Regions from separate parts of the Bacillus sp. PK3-037 genome, predicted to be linked through region 1. Evidence: riboswitches for the same ligand, from Rfam matches in the RefSeq annotation. Region 1 holds a riboswitch; the other holds the start of a gene.
The links. A riboswitch is a leader RNA that binds a small molecule or an ion and turns the genes downstream of it on or off. The one in region 1 is predicted to bind lysine.
Positions count from the first base shown of each region.

Region 1 (8,218 bases):
TACGAGGATCAGTGACGATTTCGGCATCAATCTGGAATACCCGCTTCAAAATATCCGGCGTCATGACCTCCAGTGCGGTTCCTTCCTTAATGACCGTGCCTTTTTTGAGCGCAATCATATAATGGGAAAATCGGGCCGCGTGATTCAGATCATGAATCACCATTAAAATCGTCCGCCCCTGTTCTTTATTCAGTCTGTCAAGCAGCTGCAGGATTTCGAGCTGATGTGCGAGATCGAGATATGTTGTTGGCTCGTCAAGCAAAAGCAGCTCTGTCCCTTGTGCAAGCGCCATCGCAATCCACACGCGCTGACACTGTCCGCCTGACAATGCCTCAATCGGACGCTCATGGTATTCCGCCATGCCGGTTTCTTCGAGTGCCCATTTGATGATGCGGCGGTCTTCATCATTTAATCTGCCGAAGCCTGACTGATGCGGAAATCTGCCGTACGACACCAATTCGTACACCGTTAATCCGCTCGGAGCCTCAGGCGTCTGCGGCAGAATGGCCATATCCTTCGCAATGTCCTTAGTAGACATTTTATGAATCGCATTGCCGTTTAAGTAAACGGCACCTTGATGTGAGCGCATAATTCTGGACATCGTTTTTAATATCGTTGACTTTCCGCAGCCATTCGGCCCAATTAAGGTTGTTATTTTCCCTTTAGGAATGGATATATTTAAATCTTCTACAATCAGCCTGTCGCCATAACCGATCCCAAGCTGTTCCGTTGATAATGAATTCAAGTTCGGTCCCCTCCTCAATTCGATTTCATCAATAAATAAATAAAGTAAGGCGCGCCTAAAACGGAGATGACAAGTCCGACCGGAATTTCTGACGGTGCCAATACATTTCTCGCCAGCGTATCAGCCAGCAGAAACAGAAACGCGCCGATAAAGGCGGAAACCGGTATAAGCGTCTGGTGGCGGGGACCGGTAAGCCTTCTTGCCGCATGCGGTGCGATTAATCCGAGGAACGCGATGCCTCCTGCAGCTGCCACACAGGATGCGGCAAGAGCGACCGCTGCCAGAAGGAGAATCCGTCTTTCCTTTTCAACAGCAGTGCCAAGTCCGGTCGCTAATTGGTCTCCCAGCTGTAAAATGTTCAGATAGCGTGCTTTATATAAAGTAAAAGGAAGCAAGATCACAATCCAGGGGAGTACCGCCCAGATCATGTTCCAATTGGCCCCCCATATCGAACCTGATATCCAAACTGCAGCCTGCATAAAGTCATGCGGGTCCATTTTGAGCTGAAAAATAAGCAAAAGGGCATTAAATCCGGCATTCACACCGATTCCGACTAGGATCAGCCGAATCGGAGTCACACCTTTTTTCCAAGCCAGAAGATAAATGAGAAACGCGGCGAGGAACGCGCCTGCCAAAGCACTGAACGGCAGCATAAACGTCCCTAAAAAGCCGATATCTGATGCTGATCCTTGAAAAAAGTAAATAAAGAGCACAACAGCAAGCGAACCCCCGGCGTTAATTCCGAGAATACCCGGTTCAGCCAAATCATTTTGAGACACGCTTTGCAAAATGGCTCCGGCAACAGCGATACCCGCCCCAACAAGCAACGACAACATTATTCGCGGCAGCCTGAACTCAAATAAGACAAGCTCATCCCGCGCCGTCCCTTGGCCGAAGAAGACCTTGAGCGTTTGCCATGGGGCAATTTTAATGACACCCAGATTCAGGCTGATAAAAAAGACAAGCACGATCAGCAGAAAAGTCACTGCTATCACAATAAGAGGTTTTTTCGTTTTCGTTTTCGTTTTCATTACAGCCCTCTCCTTTCACGACGTGCCAAATAAAAGAAAAAGGGAACACCGATGAGGGAGGTCAGCGCGCCGACAGGCGTTTCAAACGGCGCGTTCACGAGTCTGGCCGCAATGTCAGCAAAAACAAGCAAAACAGCGCCAAGCACCGCCGAGCAAGGAATGATCCACCGATAATCAACTCCTACCAAAAACCTTGTGATATGAGGAATAATCAGTCCGATAAACGCGATAGTGCCGGCAATGGAAACAGCAGCTCCCGTCAACACGACAACGACAAGCATGCCAACCAGTTTCACCGCTGATGTATACTGCCCAAGCCCCTTCGCCAGATCGTCACCGAGGCTTAACACCGTCACAGACCGGGCAATGATAAACGCAAACGTCAAACCGACAGCTCCTGCAATAACCAGCAGCTGAACGCCTGACCATTTCACACCCGCTACCCCGCCTGCGTACCAAAAGCTGACATCCTGTGCTACATCAAAACGGAGCGCAATTGCGGTTGAAATGCCCGTAAAGAAATAACTGACGGCCGTTCCGGCAAGAGCAAGCTTTACAGGCGTGAGACCGCCCCTGGAAAACATGCCGATGCCCAATACCGTCGATGCCCCCAGTCCCGCGCCCGCAAAGGACCACAGCACAAGCCCGAAGGCAGAAAGTCCTGGAAAAAAAGCAAACGCAATCGAAATAGCAAAAGCAGAGCCCGATGTTATCCCCATAATAGAAGGCTCCGCCAATGGGTTTCTCGTCATGCCCTGCATGACCGCCCCAGACACGGCTAACAATGCGCCGACAAGCGCGGCAGCAGCCGTTCTTGGCAGCCGAAGATCGTGTATGATTTGGTGTGAGGTTTCATTTGGCTGGAAATGAAAGATGGCGTCCCACACAGTCCGTAAATGGATATCCGCAGCACCGAGAGAAATGGACAGCATCGCGCCGAAGCATAATAAACATACCCCCGCAACAAGCACAATGACCGCACCAAACGACCGGGATGTCCATTGAATTTCTTCATCTGATATCATCTGTTTATCTTTCATGTGACTCAACAGCCGTACTTCCTTTCGATAATGATAATGATTATCAATTGCTGTTTCAGTATATCACTTTTTTCCGCTGATTTAATAGAGCGTTTTGATAAAAACGAAAATATAAATGCAATAATATCGTGCCAACTGGCACTTATGATGGTATAATCACAGATGATAATGATTCTCTTTATCATCTATTTTTTTGGAAAGAAGGTATGAGATATGACCCATATATATAAGAAACTCGGAGCCTCATTTTTTGCCCTGCTATTGATTGCAGCGCTGGCAGCCTGCGGAAATCACTCAGAAAGCAAAGGCTCTTCCTCTGATTCAAAAGACGAAGAAACCGTTACATACAAGGCTGAAAACGGAAATGTGAAAATTCCTAAACATCCTAAACGGGTGGTTGTCATGGCTGACGGCTACTACGGAGACTTCAAAACACTGGGCATCAACGTCGTCGGTGCACCTGAAAATGTATTTAAAAACCCTTACTACAAAGGTAAAACCGATGGTGTCACAAATATCGGAGACGGCACTTCTGTTGAAAAAGTGATTGATTTAAAGCCTGACCTGATCATCGTTTGGACAACACAAGGCGCCGATATTAAAAAGCTCGAAAAAATCGCGCCGACTGTTGCGGTGAAATACGATAAGCTCGATAACATCGAACAGCTGAAAGAATTCGCAAAAATGACAGGAACGGAAGATAAAGCGGAGAAGTGGCTTGCCGAGTGGGACAAAAAAGTTGCGGAAGCCAAAACAAAAATCCAAAAAGTCATCGGTGACAAAACGGTTTCCATTATGCAAACAAACGGCAAAGACATTTATGTATTCGGTAAAGATTTCGGAAGAGGCGGAAGCATCGTCTACAAAGATCTTGGTTTACAGGCCACAAAGCTGACAAAGGAAAAAGCCATTGACCAAGGCCCAGGATATACCAGCATTTCTTTAGAAAAGCTCCCTGACTTCGCCGGAGATTACATTTTCGCGGGTCCATGGCAATCAGGCAGAGACGATGGCGGCGTATTTGACAGTTCCATCTGGAAAAACCTCGATGCTGTCAAAAATGATCATGTCTATAAAATTGACCCGATCGGCTTCTATTTCTCAGACCCGATTTCACTAGAAGGACAGCTGAAATTTATTACAAAAAGCTTAACAAAATAAACAAAGAGCCGCACTGATCTGCGGCTCTTTTCTATATTGCAAAGAAACCGACAGGACGGAGCAGCTCATATTGAACCACATCGCATATTTTCTTTCTCAATTCATATTAAGCTGCATCATCATTGCCATTCGTTTTTTCAACGGGCCTTTTTCTCATGTGCTTCTCGTTTTTATCCTAGTGCTGGCTTTGTTTCATTTTCTGGAGAAACTGAAAAAGCGTTTTTTGCATATTCGAATGTCTCTATCACTGACATCGTTCCTGTCCGCTATTTTGTGTATGGGACTCGTAACAGCATAAAAAAAGACACCTGACTGCATTGTCAGGTGTCTTCTGTTATGCTTGTTTTTCTTTCGAGAATTTCTTAATCACAAACGGATAAATTACCAGACCGACAAAGAACAAACCGATGCCGAGAATAAATGTCGTTAAATCCGCTGTGCCTGTTACAATAACAAACAATGAGTATACACACGCTAAAATCGCGATCAATCCGTCTTTTACCCGGGAACCTTTCAGCTGATCATACGTTTCGCCTTTGATAACAAGCTTCAGGCTGTAAATCGCAGACACTAAATACGGAATTAAATACGCAAGGGTTGCCGCTGTCGTTAAAAACGTAAATGCGTCACTTATTGTCCGGGAAATAACAGAGAATATGAAGACCTGTGACATCACATTTGTAATGATCAGTGAAATAACCGGGCTTCCCTTTTTATTTGTTTTCGCAAAGACCGCCGGAAAATCTCCTGCTTTAGCAGCTTGGTACGGAACCTCAGAGCCAAGCAAAATCCAGCCGAGCATCGTTCCGAATAAGCAAAGAATCGCCAGCAGCGCCATAATCACGCTTCCTGCGTTTCCGACAATCGCATACAGCACATCAACGAACGGTTTTTCAGATCCGACAAGCTTATCGTGCGGCAGAACCCCCATTGTGATCAATGTGACAATAATGTAAATGCTTAACGCGATCAACAAACCTGTGATGGTCGCACGTTTCACATCACGCTGAGTACGCGCGCGTCCAGACAAGATCACTGCTGATTCAATTCCGACAAACGCCCATAGAGTAGAAATGGCGGCGTTGTGAACCTGTCCGCCGATGCCAATGCTTGTGCCGTTCTCACCTTGAATCGGAAAATAAAAATGATCGAATAATGTCGTTTGAAACACAAACAATCCGGCAATGATAAAGAAAACAAAACCTAATACTTTTGAAAACGTTGTGATAAAGTTTAATTTACTTGCACCGTTAATGCTTGCAACAAGAATCGTGTGCGTTCCCCAGAGCAAAATCGTACATACAGCAAACGTCAGCAATTGGCCGAGTGTCACCTCTTGGCTGCCGACAGCAAACAGTACACGTTTATCAACTAAAATCGGGAAAAACGAAGTCAAGTAACCGGCAAGACTTGTGATAATCGCCACGTTACTGATCCAGCTCGCCACCCAGTAGCCCCACACCATTGTGAATCCGGCAGCGTTCCCTTTCTTCGGATCAGAAAACAGCGCTCTCGCATAACTTTGCGGTCCCGCTGTCAGCTCAGGCTTGCGAATGGACAAGTGCCCGAAGACAAGCGCAATCATCAGCACGCCCGCACCTGTTAAAAGCCAGGCGGACGTAGCGCCAAGCGGACTTGCAATCGAAGCAAGCGAACTCGGCAGGGAGAAAATCCCCGATCCAACCATATTTCCAACGACAAACGCCGTTAATAACCAAAAACCCCATTTTTTTGTCTGTTCCATTCCAGTACCTCCAATGATTCTTTGTACGGACCAGAACCCGAGATCATGTAAACACAAAAAAAGCCTGAACAAAAGTCCATGCTTAAAGAAACACACACCCTTGATCTCCGGATAGCCCTCCGCGAAAAAGCACGCGGCAGTCCTGCACTTATTCAGATACAGTCCCAGCATAGAGAAGGATCGGCTTTCTCCACACTTCGGCGCTGATGCCTTTTACACATGTTTAACAGCTCCTGTCAGCCTGGCATGTGTGACTCATCATCCGCGCAACCTCTACCTCACTGAGAAAGAGTGAGGATTTATTTATTCAGTTACTCCCAGAAGGTTATCAAAGAAAGAATGATCTGTCAAAGGGAACAGATGGAAAATGCGGATAGAGCCAAGCCCTATCCGCATGCGGTTAGCGATTATTTTTCTTTTTTTGCACAGCTTCTTGAAGCGGATCATCTTTAAGAGCTGAACCGGCATCCTCAAGAGCTCCTTGGATTACGTTTTTTTCTTTTTCAGAACGTTTACCTTTATCTTTATTAAAGAAAGCCATTCGTATCACCTCTTTTAGAAAATAGGTACATCTTTAAGATGCCTTTTTCTCAGGAAATTATGCGGCTCATTTTTTTATCGGCCAAAGTTCTGTTGCTCAAACATACATTCTCTTGATATATTTGTAATTCAGAGATTTTTGCAAAAGATAAAGGAGAAGCGGGAAATGACAGGAAAAACACACATCATGGGAGGCATCGCTTCTTGTACCGCAGCGGCTTATTATTATGGATTTGACCCAGTACTCATGGCGGCGTCCGGCGCGGTTGGCGCATTAATTCCCGACATCTGCCACACGCAAAGCAAAATCGGGAGAAAGTTTCCTATTTTATCGAAAGTGGTCAGCTCCGTTTTTGGCCACCGCACCTTTACACACAGCCTGCTGTTTCTGCTCATCATGTTTTTTATCACTTCTACATATATTCCGGATAAAAACATATCAGCAGGGCTGATGATCGGAATGGCAAGCCACTTGGTTCTGGATGCCTGGACAGTGAACGGCATCAAATTGTTATTCCCTTCAACCATTCGCATACGGCTGCCGCTGTATATGAAGACAGGCAGTTTTTCCGAACAGCTTGTGTTGGCCGGTCTGACAATAGCATCATGCTATTATTTTTATATGCTGTTCCATGGGCGTATGTTTTAAACACGAGTGCTGAAGCTTGTCTAAGAAGACTGTTTTTAGTAGGTTTTACATAAGAAGCATCTCATGGCAGATGTTCAAGAAAACGTGAGGAGTTATCAATTGATGAAAGGAACCTTTTTTCACAATCAGCGTTTTTTAAGTTTATCCATCTTATTCATGTGGATCAAAACTTATGTGATCTATAAACTGGGGTTTGATTTGCAGATCGACTCTCTATTGCAGGAGCTGATTCTGCTGATCAATCCGCTTAGCTTCATACTCCCTCTATTTGGGATTGGACTGCTTTTAAAAGGCAGCAAGCAGCGCATCTTTTTGCTGATTGCCAATTTGGTTCTGACTGCCATTTTGATCTCCAACACGATTTTTTACGGCTTTTATATCGATTTTATTACCATTCCGGTTTTGTTTCAGGCCAGCAACATGAGCGATATGGGCAGCAGTGTAAAAGAACTGTTTAATCCTTTGTTCATCGCTCTGTTTGCGGATTTGGCTTTTCTTCTGCTGCTCTTCAGAAAAGAGAAGAGTCCCGAATCGAAAGCGAACCCCCGTACGGTCAAGCGGTACTATGCTGCTTCCTGCGGGATTCTTATAGGTACGCTGGGGCTTGCAGAAATTGAACAGCCGAAGCTATTGGCACATTCCTTCGATCGGGAAGTGCTCGTCAAAAGCATTGGCCTGTTTCAGTTCCACATCTACGATACCATTTCTCAGACTGTCAATATGAGTGCGAAGGCATTTGCCGATGAAGACAGCCTCTCTACAATCAAAAACTATACTGAGGCTGACTACAGCAAGCCTGATCAAAGCAAGTTCGGACTGGCAAAGGGACGGAATGTGATTTTTGTGACGCTTGAATCGACTCAAAGCTTTGTTCTGAATGAAAAGGTAAACGGAAAAGAAATTACCCCGTTTATGAATGATCTGATGAAAAAAAGCTATTCCTTTGATCATTTTTACCAGCAAACAGAGCAAGGCAAAACGTCTGATTCGGAATTTATCGTCGCTAACTCTCTATACCCTTCCCTAAGCGGCGCCGTCTTTTTTACGAAAAGTGACCATCAATTTCATACGATGTACAAATCACTCAAGCAGAATGATTATTATTCAGCCGTCTTTCACGCCAATCATAAAACATTTTGGAACAGAGATGTGATGTATGAAACGTTTGGGATTGACCGCTTTTTTGATGTCGATGAGTTCCATGTGACTCCCGAAACCTCAACAAGCTGGGGATTAAAGGATAAGGAATTTCTGGAACAGTCAGCTTCTAAACTGAAAAGCCTGCCGCAGCCGTTCTACAGCAATTTC
Region 1 covers NZ_CP096408.1:865,709-873,926, reverse strand. The annotation lists gene M1D69_RS04465 (ABC transporter ATP-binding protein) at 1-745, opposite strand, end outside; gene M1D69_RS04460 (FecCD family ABC transporter permease) at 760-1,776, opposite strand; gene M1D69_RS04455 (FecCD family ABC transporter permease) at 1,776-2,816, opposite strand; gene M1D69_RS04450 (iron-hydroxamate ABC transporter substrate-binding protein) at 3,030-3,977, shown strand; gene M1D69_RS04445 (hypothetical protein) at 4,048-4,275, shown strand; gene M1D69_RS04440 (amino acid permease) at 4,312-5,721, opposite strand; lysine riboswitch at 5,826-6,005, opposite strand; gene sspJ (small acid-soluble spore protein SspJ) at 6,122-6,262, opposite strand; gene M1D69_RS04430 (metal-dependent hydrolase) at 6,428-6,910, shown strand; gene M1D69_RS04425 (LTA synthase family protein) at 7,013-8,218, shown strand, end outside.

Region 2 (8,218 bases), 490 kb from region 1:
GCAAGGAATGCAATCTTCGAAAATAAAACTCTCTGTTCCCAGACATTACTTTACCCCCTGTTTGATAAGTGCGAAATGTGCTAAATCTCTTCCCCCACTTCTTTCAATTGTAAGCACTTTATTAAGATTTATTGACAATTTCATTTTACTCCTACCACAAAAGGGCGTCAAGAAAACGCGTACATAAATTCTAATTTTCCGAATTGATTAGTTGATTCAAAAATTTTATTTTATCAATATATAATTCTTTCTTAATTTTTCATGAGAAATACAGGATCATTCTGTAATCCTCCCCCCTGTTTGAGCTATAATATACGCAGGAGAGAGGGGAGACAGATATGAAGTCTAAATATGAAGCATCTATACACAATTTAAAAGAAATTGAAATGAACGCCTACGCCTATGAACTGATACGAGAGATTGTTCTCCCAGACATGCTTGGCCAAGATTACTCTTCCATGATGTATTGGGCAGGGAAACATCTCGCCCGTAAGTTTCCTCTTGAATCATGGGAGGAATTTCCGGCTTTCTTTGAAGAAGCAGGCTGGGGAACCCTCACAAACGTTAGCGCAAAAAAACAGGAACTGGAATTCGAGCTTGAAGGGCAGGTTATTTCCAATCGGCTTAAATATCAGAAAGAACCGTGCTTTCAGCTGGAAGCTGGCTTCATCGCCGAACAAATTCAATTGATGAATGATCAGATTGCCGAATCATACGAACAAGTAAAAAAGAGAGCCGATAAAGTGGTTCTGACTGTCAAATGGGATATGAAAGACCCGGTGTAATGAAAAAGGCGGTGACTGCATGAGTCCCGCCTTTTTGGTTGTCTTTACACAGCTGAAGGGTGTTTCGAAAGCTCGAATGCATCGTGCAGTGCTTCCACCGCTTTTACCATGTCATTTTCGCTCACTACTGTTGAAACTTTGATTTCAGAGGTGCTGACCATTTTGATTAATATGTTTTTTTCCGCCAGTACAGCAAACATTTCAGCCGCTACACCAGGGTTTGATACCATGCCTGATCCGACAATGGATACTTTGGCCAATTTGCTTTCTGTCTCGATTTTTTCGAATTCCAGCGCATCTTTGTACTCTTCAAGTACGGCAACAGCCTGGTCCGCGTCTTCGGATTTAACAGAGAAGGAAATCCCGGTCTCATGGTCTCCCGCCTGCGTTTGGATAATGATATCCACGTTAATGTTTCTTTTTGCAAGAGTTGTAAAAATAGTAGACAAAGTGGTCAGGCCGCTTGTCAGCCCGTAGATGGTTACCCTTGTGATTTGATCTTCGAACGCGATGCCTCTGACGATAAGATTCTGCTCCATGGATGATTCCTCCTCAATTAATGTTCCCGCTTCTGTTTCTGTACTTGAACGCACTTCTAACGGCACTTGGTAATTTTTCGCGAATTCAACCGCTCTCGGATGAAGAACGCCGGCGCCTAAATTGGCAAGCTCCAGCATTTCATCGTAAGAGATGCCGGCAAGCTTTCTCGCTGATTTCACGTAGCGCGGATCGGTTGTAAACACGCCGGGCACGTCCGTATAAATATCACATTTATCCGCTTTTAATGCGGCAGCCAAAGCCACTGCTGTTGTGTCTGAACCGCCTCTGCCCAATGTCGTGATTTCACTGTCGTCTGTCATGCCTTGGAATCCTGCGACAATGACAATCTTTCCTTGCTCGAGCTGGTCTCCTAAAACCGAAGTGTCGATATCTGTAATTCTGGCGTTTCCGTGAACGGCTTCCGTGCGGATTCCCGCTTGCCAGCCAGTATAAGACACAGCGTCATAGCCTTTTTCCTGCAGCGCCATGGAAAGCAAGGAAATGGTGACCTGCTCGCCTGTTGCCAACAGCATATCCATTTCACGTTTGCTCGGCTGATCAGTGATGTCTTTTGCAAGGCTGACCAATGCGTCAGTGGATTTCCCCATAGCTGATACGACAACAACGACTTGATGGCCTTTCTGTTTTTCCGCAATGACGCGGTTTGCTGCATTTTGAATTTTTTCGACTGAGCCGACGGAAGTACCTCCGAATTTTTGTACAATGAGACCCATGTATAACCACCCTTTACATTTTGGTTCGTGCGGGTGAGGAGAAAGAGTGCTTTGTCCACAATAAAAAAAGCAATGAGAGGAATTGCTCTCATTGCTTATCAATTAATCATCACGATGATTATGAACAACGAGATAGCCCTCCAAGAAAATGATTTCTTGACAGCCTTACATTTATTCAATGCACGGCCAGCAAATAATACCGATGGGGTTTTATTTACTTCGGCGACGCTCCCCTTTCAGCCCTTTTCTCAGAATCCATCTTTCTCCAAAGGCTTACTCTTGAAGTTCGCACCTCTATCTTCACCATATTACACGATCTAATTATGAAATTAGTTCACATTTTATCAGAACTTTTTCAAAAGGACAACATTATTTTTGCAATTTATCATAAAGCAGCTGTGCCGCCGCTGCGGGTACACCCGCTTTTTTGATGTCCTCGAGGCTTGCTTCCTTCATTTTTTTGACGGAACCGAAATGCTTTAACAGCATTTTCTTTCTTTTTTCTCCGATTCCGGGTATATCGTCTAGCACAGACTGGAACGCGCTTTTCCCGCGGATTTGCCTGTGGAAGCTGATCGCAAACCGGTGCACCTCATCCTGAATGCGCTGAAGCAGGTAAAATTCCTGGCTGTTTCGTTCAAGATAAACCGTCTCCAGCGGATCGCCGATTAATAAATTGGAGGTTCTGTGTTTATCATCCTTCGCCAAGCCGGCGATCGGGATATCCAAGCCCAGTTCGTTTTCGATGACGTCACGGGCCGCATTGATCTGGCCTTTCCCTCCGTCTATAATGATCAGATCAGGCAGCGGCAGGTTTTCACGAAGCACTCTCGTATATCTTCGTCTGACAACCTCCCTCATTGAGCCATAATCATCAGGCCCTGTGACAGTTTTGATTTTGTATTTGCGGTATTCCTTTTTGTATGGTTTGCCGTCGATGAACACAATCATCGCCGAAACCGGGTTTGTCCCTTGTATATTCGAGTTATCGAACGCTTCGATTCTGTGCGGGGTATAAATATTTAAGGCGTCTCCGAGTTTCTGTACAGCACCGATTGAACGCTCCTCGTCACGTTCGATTAAAGAGAATTTTTCTTTAAGCGCGATTTTTGCGTTTTTATGTGCCAGCATAAGCAATTCTTTCTTCGACCCTTTTTTCGGCTGATGGACGTTTGTTTCCAACAGCTGCTCAATCATCGATTGATCGACGCTGTCCGGCACTAAAATCTCCTTCGGCAGAAAATGGTTGTTTTTTGAATAAAACTGCCCGATGAAGGTAAGGAACTCTTCATCTGCTTCCTGATAAAGCGGAAACATACTGACGTCACGTTCGATGAGCTTTCCTTGCCGTACGAAAAAGACCTGTACGCACATCCAGCCTTTATCATAAGCGTAAGCGAATACGTCACGGTCGACTAAGTCGTTCATCGTCATTTTTTGTTTTTCCATCGTTGATTCGATATGGGCAATTTGGTCACGAAGCTCCTTTGCTCGTTCAAATTCAAGGTTTTCAGCCGCCTCAAGCATTTTCTCTTCAAGCTCTTTTTTAACGTCGTTATAGCCGCCCTTTAAGAAACGGGTAATGCTCTCAACCAGCTCTCTGTTTGTCTCTTCAGAAATGTCCTTTACACACGGAGCAAGACATTGTCCGAGGTGATAATAAAGACACACTCTGTCGGGAAGCTTTGAGCATTTTCTGAGAGGATAGAGACGGTCGAGCAGCTTTTTCGTCTCCCTTGCGGCCTGCACATTCGGATAGGGTCCGAAATAGCGCCCTTTGTCTTTTTTGACATTGCGGGTGACAATCAGCCTTGGGTGGCGTTCATGGGTGAGTTTTATAAAAGGATAGGTTTTATCGTCTTTCAGCATGACGTTATATTTCGGATCATGCTTTTTGATCAAGTTCATTTCTAAAATTAGCGCTTCAAGATTGGAGGACGTCACGATATATTCAAAATCCTCGATTTCCGTCACAAGCCTCTGTGTTTTTGCGTCATGAGACCCGGTAAAGTAGGAGCGCACTCTGTTTTTCAGCACTTTTGCTTTTCCTACGTAGATCACTGTCTGCTGACGGTCCTTCATTAAATAACACCCGGGCTGATCGGGAAGGAGGGCGAGTTTTTCTTTCAGTTGTTTGTTCATATGTTACCCTTCCTTATATTTAGTCCTTTGTTTCCAGTTTAACACGAACAGGTGTTTTTCTCCATGATTCACGATTGGCGAATAAAAAAAGCGATCCCTCAATTGGAATCGCTCTGGCATGTAAGCAGCCGAAAATTAAAGATGTTTGTTTACAAGCTCTTGAAGCGCTTCTTTCGGTTTGAAGCCTACAGATGTTTCAACAACTTCTCCATCTTTTAAAACAAGAAGTGTCGGGATGCTCATAACGCCGTATTTTCCTGCTGTTTCTTGGTTCTCATCTACATCGATTTTTACGATTTTCAGTTTGTCGCCCATTTCTTGATCCAATTCTTCAAGAACAGGTGCAATCATTTTACAAGGTCCGCACCAAGGAGCCCAGAAATCAGCCAGTACGACGCCTTCGCTTGTTTCAGCTGAGAAAGATTGATCAGTTGCTTTTACGATAGCCATTATTGAATTCCTCCAATTGTGAAATGATGATTTTTAGTATAGCATCTCCCATTCGTTCACGCTATTTAAATGCTTATAAATTATTTTTTCCTGATCACAATCGGTTTACTCATAGAATGGGGCATTAAAACACGAATCTGATAATCGCTCCGATCACCACGATTGCGCCGATGATCATTAAAATTGTACGAAGCATAGGACAACATCCCTTCTATAACCGTCATATACTTTACCATGCCCTTTTGGAGCTGTTTCAAAACAAAAAAGAGCGCTGTCCTCTAGTGGATCGGCGCTCCTTTTTTTGGTTAAGAATCAGTCCGTAATGTGAGTAAGACAACTGCCATTGGCGGCAGCTTTGCTTTCAATTTGTTTTTATTTACAGAATAACGGCTGAACGATTCAGGTTTTACGTGCTCCGGATCATCAAACGTGTTATGGGCGTTCATCTTTTCAGCAGTCAGGATAGCACCGGAATGATCCACAGTCTTGTCAAGACCTCTCAGCTCGATCTCCACCTCTGCTTTATTTTGATGATCAATGTTACAGATGCTGACGTTTATATCGCCCTCAGCATTTCTTGATGCTGACACACTGATTTGAGGCAGCGTTTCTCCCTTCCATTCATAGTCAGCGGACGTTGTTTCAGTATCTAAAAGAGAGGCATCCTGATGTACCTTAAACATATCAAACACATGGTATGTCGGCGTTAATAGCATCCGTTCTCCCTCAGTCAGAATCATAGCTTGAAGAACGTTTACCGTCTGTGCGATGTTGGTCATTTGCACCCGGCGGCAATGCTGATGGAAAATGTGAAAGTGAGAAGCTGCGACCAGCGCGTCACGAATCGTGTTTTGCTGATATAAAAAGCCTGGGTTCGTTCCTGGCTCAGGGTCAAACCATGTGCCCCATTCGTCAATAATCAGTCCGACCCGCTGTTCCGGATCATATCGGTCCATAATTGTGCCGTGTTTTTCAATCAATTCATCAATGTATTTGGCCTTTTTCATCGTGATGAACCATTCGTCCTCTGTAAATTCTGTGGCCGATCCTTTGCCCTTCCAGAAATCTCCCGGAATCGTGTAGTAATGAAGGCTTAGCCCATCCATCAGGCCAGCGGCTTTTTTCATGAGCACGTCCGTCCAATGAAAATCATCGACGTTTGCACCGCCGGCAATTTTATAAATTTCATTGCCGCTGTAATTGCGGACATACGTTTGAAAACGGCGGTATAGATCGGCATAGTACTCAGGGTGCATGTTGCCGCCGCAGCCCCAATTTTCATTTCCCACTCCAAAATATTTCAGCTTCCAAGGCTCTTCTTTTCCGTTTTGTTTTCTCCAATCCGACATGGGCGTGCCTTCTTTAAAAGTCATATATTCGATCCATTCGGCCATTTCCTGAACTGTTCCGCTTCCTACATTGCCGCAAATGTAAGGTTCGCACTCAAGCAGCTCGCACAGCATCATAAATTCATGTGTCCCGAATTCATTCGATTCAACTGTGCCGCCCCAGTGAGTATTGAGCATCGTCTTGCGGTCACCCACACCATTAGCCCAATGATATTCATCCGCAAAGCAGCCTCCCGGCCATCGGAGGACAGGAATACGCAGCTGTTTCAGCGCTTCTAACACATCTTTTCTTATACCGTTTATATGAGGAATGCTTGATTCCGTTCCGACCCAAATCCCTTCATAAATCCCTCTTCCTAAATGCTCAGCAAAATGACCGTATATATTTTTGTTGATCGTTCCTTTTACAATATCCGTTTGAATCACTGCTGTATGTTCAGACATGCTTGATCATTCCTTTCATACAAATATGAAAAGCACCACAGTCAAATATAGGATCTGTGTTTTGTCTGAGGAGCCAGCATGAATGTAAGCGCTTTTAAAGTAACCTTATTATATATGTCCGTACATGTCAACGGATTTTTTTATTAGTTAATATTTGTACGTATGTATCCAAAAACCCCGAACTTTTGCAGTCCGGGGTTCCCTTTATGAGTGAATATTCAGCTGTTTGAATTCTTCAGTCAGTAATGGGACGACTTCAAATAAATCGCCTACAATACCGTAATCAGCTATTTTAAAAATATCGGCTTCAGAATCTTTATTGATGGCGACAATGACCTTGCTGTTGGACATACCCGCCAAATGCTGGATGGCACCGGAAATTCCGCAGGCGATATACAAATCGGGAGTGACAACTTTTCCGGTCTGTCCGATTTGAAGAGCATAGTCACAATAATCAGCGTCACACGCCCCGCGTGAAGCGCCGACTGCTGCGCCCAGCACCTCGGCAAGCTCCTGCAGCGGCTGAAAGCCTTCCTTGCTTTTTACACCGCGGCCGCCTGCAACAATGATTTTCGCTTCAGAGAGATCAACGCCGTCCGCTGTTTTTTTGACGATCTCTTGTATGACGGCACGGAGATCCGTAAGGGAAACTTCGATGCTTTCAATGCTGCCTGCCCGGCTGGCGTCTTTTTCTAACGCTTGAATGTTGTTTGGACGAATCGTCACAAGCGTCATCGGATCCGTTGAAATGACACGTTCAAATGCCTTCCCTGAGTAAATCGGTCTTGTGAAAACAACGTTCTCCCCGGTAACGCTTACATCCGTAGCGTCAGAAATCAATCCCGTTTGGAGCCGGGCTGCAAGCTTCGGTGACAGATCCTTCCCCATTGCAGTGTGTCCGCATACGACCGCATCAGGTTTTTCCTTTTCAATAATGGTTCGCATCACTTGGCTGTATCCGTCTGCCGTATATGCCTTGAGTTTTGGGTCCTCAGCTGTGAAAACTTTGTCTGCACCGTAGTGGATCAGCTCCTCTGCATGCTGTGATACATTTTCTCCTATAAGAACACCGATCACTTCTCCATCACCTGAAATGGTTCTTCCAGCGGAGATTGCTTCAAAGGTGACATTTCGCAGTTCTCCGTCACGAATTTCTCCGAGTACGATCACTTTTTTTCCCATCCTAACATCCCCCTGTTTCTTTGAATGTGCAAACGCTAAATGACTTTCGCCTCGCTGCGGAGCAATGATACGAGCTCTTTTGCCTGTTCGGCAGGCTCACCCTGCAGAAGCTTCCCGGCTTCTTTTTTCGGCGGCAGAAAACGTTCAATTGTTTTCATTTTTGGTTCAGCATCTTCTTCATCCAAGTCCAGATCATCCAGCTCAAGCTCTTCAAGCGGTTTTTTCTTGGCTTTCATGATTCCCGGAAGCGATGGGTAGCGCGGTTCATTTAAGCCTTGCTGAGCTGTGACCAGCAAAGGAAGAGTCGTTTTGATTTTTTCAACATCCCCTTCAACGTCCCTTTCCGCTTCTGCGTCACTTCCATTGATGTCGAGTTTGGTGATCGTCGTGATGCACGGAATGTCCAAAAGCTCTGCCAGGCGAGGCGCCACTTGTCCTGAGCCTCCATCGATCGCGACATTTCCGCCGAGAATAAGGTCAAACTCCTGATCCTTCATATAGTGGTATAAAACTTGAGAAATGGAATACTGGTCGGGTTCTTCGAGATCATCTTCTATGTTGATTAAAACGGCTTGGTCACATCCCATGGCAA
Region 2 covers NZ_CP096408.1:1,355,323-1,363,540, reverse strand. The annotation lists gene sdhC (succinate dehydrogenase cytochrome B558) at 1-46, opposite strand, end outside; gene M1D69_RS06970 (YslB family protein) at 339-785, shown strand; gene M1D69_RS06965 (aspartate kinase) at 830-2,059, opposite strand; lysine riboswitch at 2,185-2,364, opposite strand; gene uvrC (excinuclease ABC subunit UvrC) at 2,429-4,201, opposite strand; gene trxA (thioredoxin) at 4,337-4,651, opposite strand; gene M1D69_RS06950 (alpha-N-arabinofuranosidase) at 4,957-6,444, opposite strand; gene M1D69_RS06945 (electron transfer flavoprotein subunit alpha/FixB family protein) at 6,649-7,626, opposite strand; gene etfB (electron transfer flavoprotein subunit beta) at 7,662-8,218, opposite strand, start outside.
Region 2: linked by a shared signal. The riboswitch ahead of M1D69_RS06965 (aspartate kinase) and the one ahead of M1D69_RS04440 (amino acid permease) in region 1 are both predicted to bind lysine.